DNA from 2 places in the Kitasatospora sp. NPDC052896 genome. Region 1 is predicted to be linked to the other one. Evidence: riboswitches for the same ligand, from Rfam matches in the RefSeq annotation. Region 1 holds a riboswitch; the other holds the start of a gene.
The links. A riboswitch is a leader RNA that binds a small molecule or an ion and turns the genes downstream of it on or off. The one in region 1 is predicted to bind cyclic di-AMP.
Positions count from the first base shown of each region.

Region 1 (4,350 bases):
GTCGTCGGCGCTGTCGACGGGCGAGTTCGCCGCGATCAGGTCGGTCGGGTTCGAACCGGTCGGCCAGGTGATGGGGTCGGCGGTCTACCACGTCGGCCGCAGCGGCCAGTACTGGGGCTACCACTCCTGCCTCTACGCCGGCGCGGGTCGCCTCGGCGGCGGATACGGCACCGCCGGAATCGCCCTGTCGGGCAACGGCGCGCCCTCCGCCGGGCTGGTCCAGGTGATGGACTCGGCGCGGCGCACCGCGCTGGGCCGGATGACCACCGAGTGCGCGGCCCTGGGCGGCGACGGCGTGGTGGCGGCACAGCTGACGATGGCTCCCTTCCCGGCCGCGCCGAACTGCCTGGAGTTCAAGGTGATCGGTACCGCGGTGCGGGCGATCGGCCCGGTGCGGCCGCGCCGCCCGTTCACCTCGCACCTGGACGGCCAGGGCTTCGCCAAGCTGATCACGTCCGGCTGGGTGCCGGTGGACCTGCTGGTCGGGATGTCGATCGGGGTGCGCCACGACGACTACCTGACCCGGCGGCAGAACTTCTCCTGGTCCAACCAGGAGATCGACGGCTGGACCGCCCTGATCCACCACGTCCGGGCCGACGCCCGCGCCCAGCTGCACCACCAGGGCGTGCGGCACGGCGGCGACGGCGTGATCCTGGCCGACAGCGATCTGCGGGTGTGGGAGGAGCCCTGCATCCGCAGCTCGCAGAACAACGAGCAGACGGACCACATCGCGGAGAGCACCCTGGTCGGCACCGCGATCGCCCGGTTCGCCACCCGCCCGGCCGAGCCGCGGACGCTCACGGTCATGCCGCTGAGCGGCGGCGACCGGCTGCGGCGCCGCCTCGCCCAGGCCGCCCGCCGCTAGTCCAGCTCCGGCCCGGCGCCGGTACCCGCCTCGTCCGGCCCGTCGTCAGGCCGTCCGCCATCAGCACAGTCAGGGGAGAACGACCCACATGAGCACCTTCGATCCCACCGCGCAGGGTGTGCCCGCCGACGCGATGCGGCGGCTGGCCGAGCTGGAGCCCGGCAAGCCCGGCTCGATCTTCACCAGCGACCTGTCGGTCAACGAGTTCCTGCTGGTCCGGGAGGCCGGGTTCCAGCCGATCGGCCTGGTCCTGGGCAGCTCGATCTACCACGTCGGGATCCAGCTCGGGCGCTGGGGCAAGAACCAGGAACTGGAGACGCTCAGCCAGGCGATGTACCACGCGCGGGAGCTGGCGATGACCCGGATGGAGGCCGAGGCCGCCCAGCTGGGTGCGGACGGCATCGTCGGGGTCCGGCTGAGCGTGGAGGCCCGGGAGTTCGGCTCCGACATCGCCGAGTTCATCGCGATCGGCACCGCCGTCAAGGCGGACCAGCCCGCGCCCGGCGGCACCAGCTGGCGCAACAACAAGGGCCTGCCGTTCACCTCCGACCTGTCCGGCCAGGACTTCTGGACGCTGATCCGGGCCGGCTACGCGCCGCTCGGCATGACCATGGGCACCTGCGTCTACCACATCGCGCACCAGAGGATGGGCTCGGTCTTCTCCAACATCGGCAAGAACGTGGAGATCGAGCAGTACACCCAGGCGCTCTACGACGCCCGTGAGCTGGCGATGGCGCGGATGCAGGCGGAGGCGGAGGAGCTGCACGCGGAGGGCATCGTCGGTGTCCAGCTGAACGCCCACAACCACCGCTGGGGCGGGCACACCACCGAGTTCTTCGCGATCGGGACGGCGGTGCGGCCGCTGCGCGCCGACCACGAGATCGAGCGGCCCACCATGGTGCTGAGCCTGGACGGCTGACGCCGTAGGCTGCTGGACCGGCGGGGCGCCCTGTTGTGGCGGCCCTGCCGGTGGCGCGGCGGGACCTGCCCGCCGTGTGCCGGACGAACCGTCAACCGATCGTCAAGCGATCGCATCAAGGAGCGACATGACCGACCACGGCGAGCTCGAACCGGCTCCGGAGGACCCGGGCTCGATCGACCTGCTCGCGGCCGCCCTCCGCCGGGACGCCGCCGACCTGGAGGTCTACACCCAGGTGCTGACCGGCGCGCTCGCGGACGCGCTGCCGGCCGACGCGGTGGCGGTCGAGCGCAAGCGCAGCATGGGCGACCGGATGGCCGGCCGGCCCGGGCGGATCGAGCGGGTCGAGGTCTCGATGGAGGACCAGCGGCTGATCCTCAGCGTGGCGCACGGACGGCCGGCGGGTGAGGTGTGCCGGGTGGTCCGGGGCGTGGTGCTGTCCCGGCGGCCGGTGCCGCTCGACGAGTGGGCCCGCGAGCTGGCGGCGGCCGTGACGGCGCGGGCCCGGTCGGACGCCCGGGCCCGCGCGGCGCTGGAGCGGCTGATCCTCGGCGACTGAGCCGGCGTCCGACCGTTCGGCGGCGGGCTTAAACGTGATACAGGTCACACAAGTTGTACAATCACCCCCGGCCCACATACGGTGCTTCTCGTTCGTTCCCATACGAACCCCGTTTCCCGGAACGCCGAATCCTGCCGCCGGACGGAACGGGCACGTGCAGAGCACCACGGCAGGGGCGGGGGACCCAAGGTAAGCCGCCTCACCCGGAGTTGATCCGGGCGGGGCTAGGGGTGAAGTCGCGCCTTCCGCGCGGCCGGGCAACTCCAGCCCGAATCCGACAGCTCACCTCGCAGGCGTGGGAGAGGAACCACGCTTCATGATGTCCTTCAACGGCCGTCCCACCCTGCCCAGCCGCAACACCCTCAAGCGCGTCGTCGCGGCCGCCGTGGTGGCCGGTGCCGGTGCCGGTATCACCGTCGCCGCCGCGGGTGGCGCCACCGCGCAGACCGCGCCCTCCTCTCCGGCCGCCGGGTCGGCCTCCGCGCAGTACACCGTGGTCAGCGGCGACTGGCTGTCGAAGATCGCCACCGCGCACAACGTCCAGGGTGGCTGGCAGAAGCTGTACGCCCTGAACAAGTCCGTGCTGACCAAGGGTCCGGACGTGCTCTTCCCCGGCCAGCAGCTGACCCTGACCGGCAGCCTGCCGACCTCCGGCGCGCAGCAGCAGGCCCCGACCGCCGCCAAGCCCGCTCCGCAGCCGTCCACCGCGCCGGCCGCCAGCACCCAGGACGCCAGCCAGTCGACGACGGTCGCCAACGCTCCGACCGGTGGCCAGGTCACCGCCGTCCCGGTCGCCGCCCCGGTCGCGAACACCCCGGCCAGCCTGCAGGCGCTGGCCGCGACCATCGTTCCGGCCGACCAGCTGGCCTCGTTCGACCAGATCATCACCCACGAGAGCGGCTGGAACGTCACCGCGACCAACCCGTCCTCGGGTGCCTACGGCCTGCCGCAGGCGCTGCCCGGCAGCAAGATGGCCTCGGCCGGCGCCGACTGGCAGACCAACCCGGCCACCCAGATGCGCTGGGCGCTGCAGTACATGAACACCACCTACGGCAGCCCGAACGACGCGTGGGCCTTCTGGCAGATCCACCACGCCTACTGAGCCACCGCGTCAAGCGCTGGCGTAGGCCGATGACCAGGCCTGCCGAGCAGGTCTGACCGGCGGATCCGCCCCCAGGGATCCGCCGGCGAGGGCCGGTCGGCCAGCCCGCTGGATCCGGTCCACTGATCGGGACCGTCCAGCGGGGCCGTCGACTCCCTCCGTCGATCGGGAAAACGTGTGCCGGCCTGTCCGGCGGGCCTGCGGGTCCGCCCGGCCACGGGCCACCGGTCGCCACTCGGGGCCCGGTTCGCCGTCGTGCGAACCGGGCCCCGCGGTCGTTCCCGGGTTCGGTGCCGCCGGGCCGGCGGGTCGAGGCGGCGTCAGTCCGCCTGGCCGTAGCGGACCAGGTACGCGGCGAGCCGGGCGACGTCCTCGTCCGACCACTCGGTGAAGCGCTCGGTGAAGGACTGCCGGCGCTGCTGGTAGGCGTCCCGCAGCAGGGCCAGGCCGGCCTCGGTGGGTCGCAGGATCTGGCCGCGGTGGTCCTCGGGGTCGGTCTCCCGGCGCAGCAGGCCGAGCTTCTCCAGCGAACCGACCTGCCGGCTGACCGTCGACTTGTCGAGCATGAAGTAGGAGGCCAGGTCGGCCGCCCGGCAGCCGCCGCGCTCGTACATCAGGTCGAGCATGCTGTAGGTGACCAGCGAGAGGTCGGGGTGCAACTGGGAGGCCTTGTGCCGGGCTCGCCGGGCGAAGGCGGTCAGCTCACGCTGGATGATCTCGATCGACGCGTCTCGGCCGGTCACGACTGCTCCTAGCTCTCGGTTGTGCGCTACAACTGTACGGCCCGGGCGGCCCCGCCGCCGGAAGCCCTCGGCCGCACACCGCCGTCACCCACTCCGGTGACCGTGGCGCCGGCCTTTCGTCACAGCCGGTAACCTGTCGGCGACTGATCGGGGCGGCTCCGG
Region 1 is NZ_JBITZU010000031.1:71,708-76,057, forward strand. Features, by position in the region: gene ACIGXM_RS33910 (heavy metal-binding domain-containing protein) at 1-865, shown strand, start outside; gene ACIGXM_RS33915 (heavy metal-binding domain-containing protein) at 954-1,784, shown strand; gene ACIGXM_RS33920 (hypothetical protein) at 1,912-2,343, shown strand; cyclic di-AMP (ydaO/yuaA leader) riboswitch at 2,456-2,652, shown strand; gene ACIGXM_RS33925 (LysM peptidoglycan-binding domain-containing protein) at 2,660-3,445, shown strand; gene ACIGXM_RS33930 (MarR family winged helix-turn-helix transcriptional regulator) at 3,766-4,188, opposite strand.

Region 2 (4,350 bases), on a different contig from region 1:
GGACGGGCTGGACCAGCCGGAGGGCGTGGAGGGCTGGGAGCCGGGGGTGCTGCTCGGGATCGGGATGGCCACCGACGGGGCCCGGCTGCTGCTGGAACGGCAGTTGATGGAGCGCAGCTACCGGAACCTGGCCGGACTGACGGCGCTGGGCCACCCGATGCCGGAGGAGCTGGCCGGCGACTACCCGGCCTTCGAGGCGGCGGTCCAGGCGGAGGCGTTGCGGCTGTGCGGCGAGTGGACGGTCCCCGGGCTGCCCGAGCTGCTGCTGACCGACTACCAGGACCTCGCCCCCGAACCGGGCGCGGCCGAGGTCGACGGCTACCTGCTGCAACGCGGGCTGGTTGACCTCCCGCTGCCGGAGGGCGACTGGACCTTTCCGGGCGACGAGTGAGGGGCGGGGTGCGGAGTGAGCGCTGACAGTCGTGGTCAGTCGTCAGCCCACACCCGGGCTGACGACCTCCGTCGACTGTCACCCGTCACTCGCCACCAACCGGCTACGGGTTCAGCCCGTGCCCGCGCAGCCAGCCCAACGCGTCGACCGGGGCGCCGCCGCCGGGGCGGACCTCCAGCCGCAGCCGCGGACCGCTGACGCCACCGACGGCGGCGTTGGCGGTCATGCTGACGTTGCCGGTGGCGCCGACCTTGCCGAGCACGGTGCCCGCGGCGACCGGGCCGGCCGGGACGGTGATCGCGGAGAGGTGGCAGTACCAGAGTTGAGTGCCGTCGGACAGCGTCTGCACCACCCGGTAGCCGTCGGAGCCGGACCAGCCGGCCGAACTGACGGTCCCACCGGCGACCGCGGCCACCGCGCTGCCGGCGGGGGCGGCGAAGTCGGCACCGGTCTGCAGGTGCGCCCAGTGCCCGCCCGGCTGGCCGTAGCCGGGGCCGAGCGCGTACGACGAGGCGACCGGCAGCGCGAACGGGCCGACGACCGGCGACACCCCGGCCTGGTCCGACGCCCCGGCCTGGTCGGTGACACCCTCGCCGGACGCACCTCCGACGGCCACGGGTCCGACGACCGCGACCGCGGCAGTCCCGGCGACAGCCCGCCCCTGCTCCTCCGCGACCTGCGCCGTGGCGGCCCGTACCGCCGCCGCCCGCGCGGCCTCCTCGGCCTGAGCGGCCTCGGCGGCCTGCGCCGCCGCCTGCCGTGCGGCCTCCGCCTCCGCCTCGGCTCGGGCCTGTGCCTCGGCCTGGGCCTGCGCCTCGGCGCGCGCCTGCGCCTCCCGCTTGGCCGCGGCCTCCCGGGCGGCCTCGACCCGGGCCGCCTCCTCGGCCGCGGTGCGCCGGGTGTCGGCCTGCTGCTGGATCCGGGCGGCCAGCGCCAGTCCGGGGTCGGCGCCGTGGTCGGCCATCTGGTCGACGTCGACGGCGTGCGCGGGCTGTACGGGCTGCTCGGGCGCGGCAACTGTGGTCGGAGCAGGTGCCGCCGGCCCGGGAGTGGCGGCAGCGGCGGCGCTTGCGGAGAACCCGGTGGCCCCCAGGGCGGCGGCCATCGCCGTCACGCCGAGCACCGGCGCGCCGCTACGGCTCTGCCGGGGCAACCGGTGCCGCGCGGCCTCCTCACCCACGATCGACTGCTCGGGCCCGAAGGGCGCCGGCTCCGTTCCGTCCTGCGGCCCTGTCCCGTCCGGAAAGTCGAGCAGCTGAGTACCTCCGGCCTGGGTGCGACTCTCCGGGGTGTGCGTCGACGCCACGGGGGCGCGCTCCTTTCCTTCCTTCGCGCCTACCGGGTTAGCTGACGGGTTCGGAGCAGGAAGGTCTCCTACGGTCCGGCCGGGGCCGGTCCGATTCACCCCAAGGAACGGTGGTTCCCCGGCTCTGCGACCCCGCCCTCGGGCTGGGTCGCGGATTGGGCGACGGCGCACGGTGCCGTTCGGGTACGGCGTTGCCGACCGCGCTGCGTTATCAAACGTTAATCCCAGAAGCCCGTGATTCCAAGCCGCTCCCCTGAGGCCCGCGCGGCCTCCTGAGGCCCCGAGCACGCGTAGACACGAGCCTCGCGATCGGGCCGTGGAGCGTTGACAGCTAAGGCTATTAGCCTTAGCTTTGTGGCTGTCAGCAGGCACCTCGACAGCCAGGAAGGCCGCCATGTCCACCGGCTCCAGCACCGACGCCCTCACCCCGCGGACCCAGTACCTCGACGTCCCCGGCGGCACCGTGGCCTTCGACGACACCCGCGGCTCCGGCAGACCGGTGGTCCTCCTCCCCGGCATGCTCGACTCCCGCACCGTCTACCGTCACCTGCGCCCGCTGCTCACCGCGGCAGGCCACCGAGTGATCACCATGGACCTGCGCGGCTTCGGCGACTCCTCGATCGCCTGGGACGACTACTCCCCCGCCGCCCTCGCCACCGACCTGCTCGCGCTGCTCGACCACCTGGACCTCGACCGCGCCACCCTGGTCGGCAACTCCTACACCGGCGCCACCGTGGTCAGGGCGGCGGCCACCGCGCCGCACCGCGCCGCCGGGATCGTCCTGGTGGACGCCTTCATCGAGGTCCCGCCGCCGGGAGCCGTCCAGCGCGTCCTCACCAAGCTGCTCGGCTCGCTGGTCCTGAACCTCCCGAGCACCTGGGGCACGTACCTCAACCACGCCTACCCCACCCGCAAGCCCGCCGACTTCGCCGCCTACCGGGCCCGCATGGTCACCGCCCTGCGCACCCCCGGCCGGCGCCAGGCCACCCGCGGCTACGTCACCGGCGACTCCTCACCGCTCGGCTGGACCCAGGACGTGCGGTGCCCGGCCCTGGTACTGATGGGCACCAAGGACCCCGACTTCCCGAAGCCGGAGTTGGTCGCCGACCGGCAGGTCGCCGCGCTCACGGCCAGCGCGCCGCGGGCCCGTAGGGTGATGATCGACGGCGCCGGCCACTACCCGATGGCGGAGTTCCCGCAGGCCACCGCCGACGCCCTGCTCCCGTTCCTCGGTGAGGTGGCCTGATGCCCAGGGTCGGACTGACCCCCGACGCCGTGGTCGACCACGCCCTGGCGCTGATCGACGACGAGGGCCTGGAGGCGCTCACCCTGGCCGGAGTGGCGGCCCGCGCGGGCGTCGCCACACCGTCCCTCTACAAGCACGTGCCCGGCGGCCTGGGCGCACTGCGCCGACTGGTCGCCGTCCGGGTCACCTCCGACCTGGCCGACCTGCTCGCCCGGGAGACCGCCGGCCGGACCGAGGACGCCGCCGTCGAGGCCCTGCTGCGCGGCTACCACCGCTACGCCACCGACCACCCGCACCGCTACGCCGCGCTGCCCCAGGCCACGCCGGCCCAGCCCGACGACGAGCTGCTCGAGGCCGCCGCCCGGCTGGTCGGCACGATCCTGGAGGTGCTGCGCGACTACGGGATCGAGCGGTCCGAGGCGATCCACGCCGCTCGGACGGTCCGCGCGGTCGCCCACGGCTTCGCCTCGCTCACCATCGGCGGCGGGTACCAGCTCGCCGAGGACCTGGCGGTCACCCAGCGACGGCTGGTCGGCGTACTCACCGACGGCCTGCGTAACTGGCCCAGCGACGAGATCGGTTAGCAGGGGAACCAACCGGGCACCTCACGGTGTGTTCATCCGACGGGACTACCGTCTCCCACCGAGACCGCCACGCGCAGAGGACCAGGGCCCATGACGCAGCCGAGCACCGCCCGCCAGTCCGCCCGTCCGACCGACGCCGGCGCCGTCCCGGCCCCGCGTGCCGGCTCGACACCCACCACCAACGCCTGCTCCACCACCGGGTACGCCACCGCCCCCGAACAGCCCACCGGCTGGACCGCCGTCCGCCGCACCCTGGCGATCGTCCGCGGCCTGCGCACCCTCGGCGACGTCCCGGCCCGCCCCCAGCCCGGCTACGGCGAGGCCGACGGCCAGTAGCGACCGCCCCGCCCCTCCCGCGGACCTCGCCACCCGCCATTTACATCCGGACCAAATAGGATATTCACCGTCACTCACGGCAGCTGAACCACCCGCCGGCGCCCTCCGGCCCGGCGGTACGCCCCAGGAGCGGAAGGGCCGGGTACCCCGATGGACCTGACCTCCCCCTGGCTGCCGACCTCCGCCGACCAGCCGCCCGCCCACCGCGGCCGCGGCTCGGCCCGTTCCACCGTGGCCTGCGTCCGCAGCCTGCTGCGCTGCGCCAGCGCCTCCGAACTGCTCGGCGCGGTGCTCACCGAGGGCCCCGGTTGGGTCACCCGCGAGGGTGCCGCGATCTACCTGCTGGACGGCTCCGGTGCACTCCGGCTGACGGTCTCCAGCGGCCTGCCCGACTGGGCGCACCGCCGCTACGCCACCGTCGACCGGGCCGACGACCTGCCCGTCGCCGCCGCCCTGCGCCGCCGCGCGCCCGTGCTGCTCAGCCCCG
Region 2 is NZ_JBITZU010000001.1:1,319,434-1,323,783, reverse strand. Features, by position in the region: gene ACIGXM_RS06145 (hypothetical protein) at 1-391, shown strand, start outside; gene ACIGXM_RS06140 (M23 family metallopeptidase) at 495-1,697, opposite strand; cyclic di-AMP (ydaO/yuaA leader) riboswitch at 1,710-1,869, opposite strand; gene ACIGXM_RS06135 (alpha/beta fold hydrolase) at 2,092-2,943, shown strand; gene ACIGXM_RS06130 (TetR/AcrR family transcriptional regulator) at 2,943-3,527, shown strand; gene ACIGXM_RS06125 (hypothetical protein) at 3,618-3,863, shown strand; gene ACIGXM_RS06120 (SpoIIE family protein phosphatase) at 4,014-4,350, shown strand, end outside.
Region 2: it holds a riboswitch for cyclic di-AMP, as region 1 does, so the genes downstream of both, ACIGXM_RS06140 (M23 family metallopeptidase) here and ACIGXM_RS33925 (LysM peptidoglycan-binding domain-containing protein) in region 1, are expected to answer to the same signal.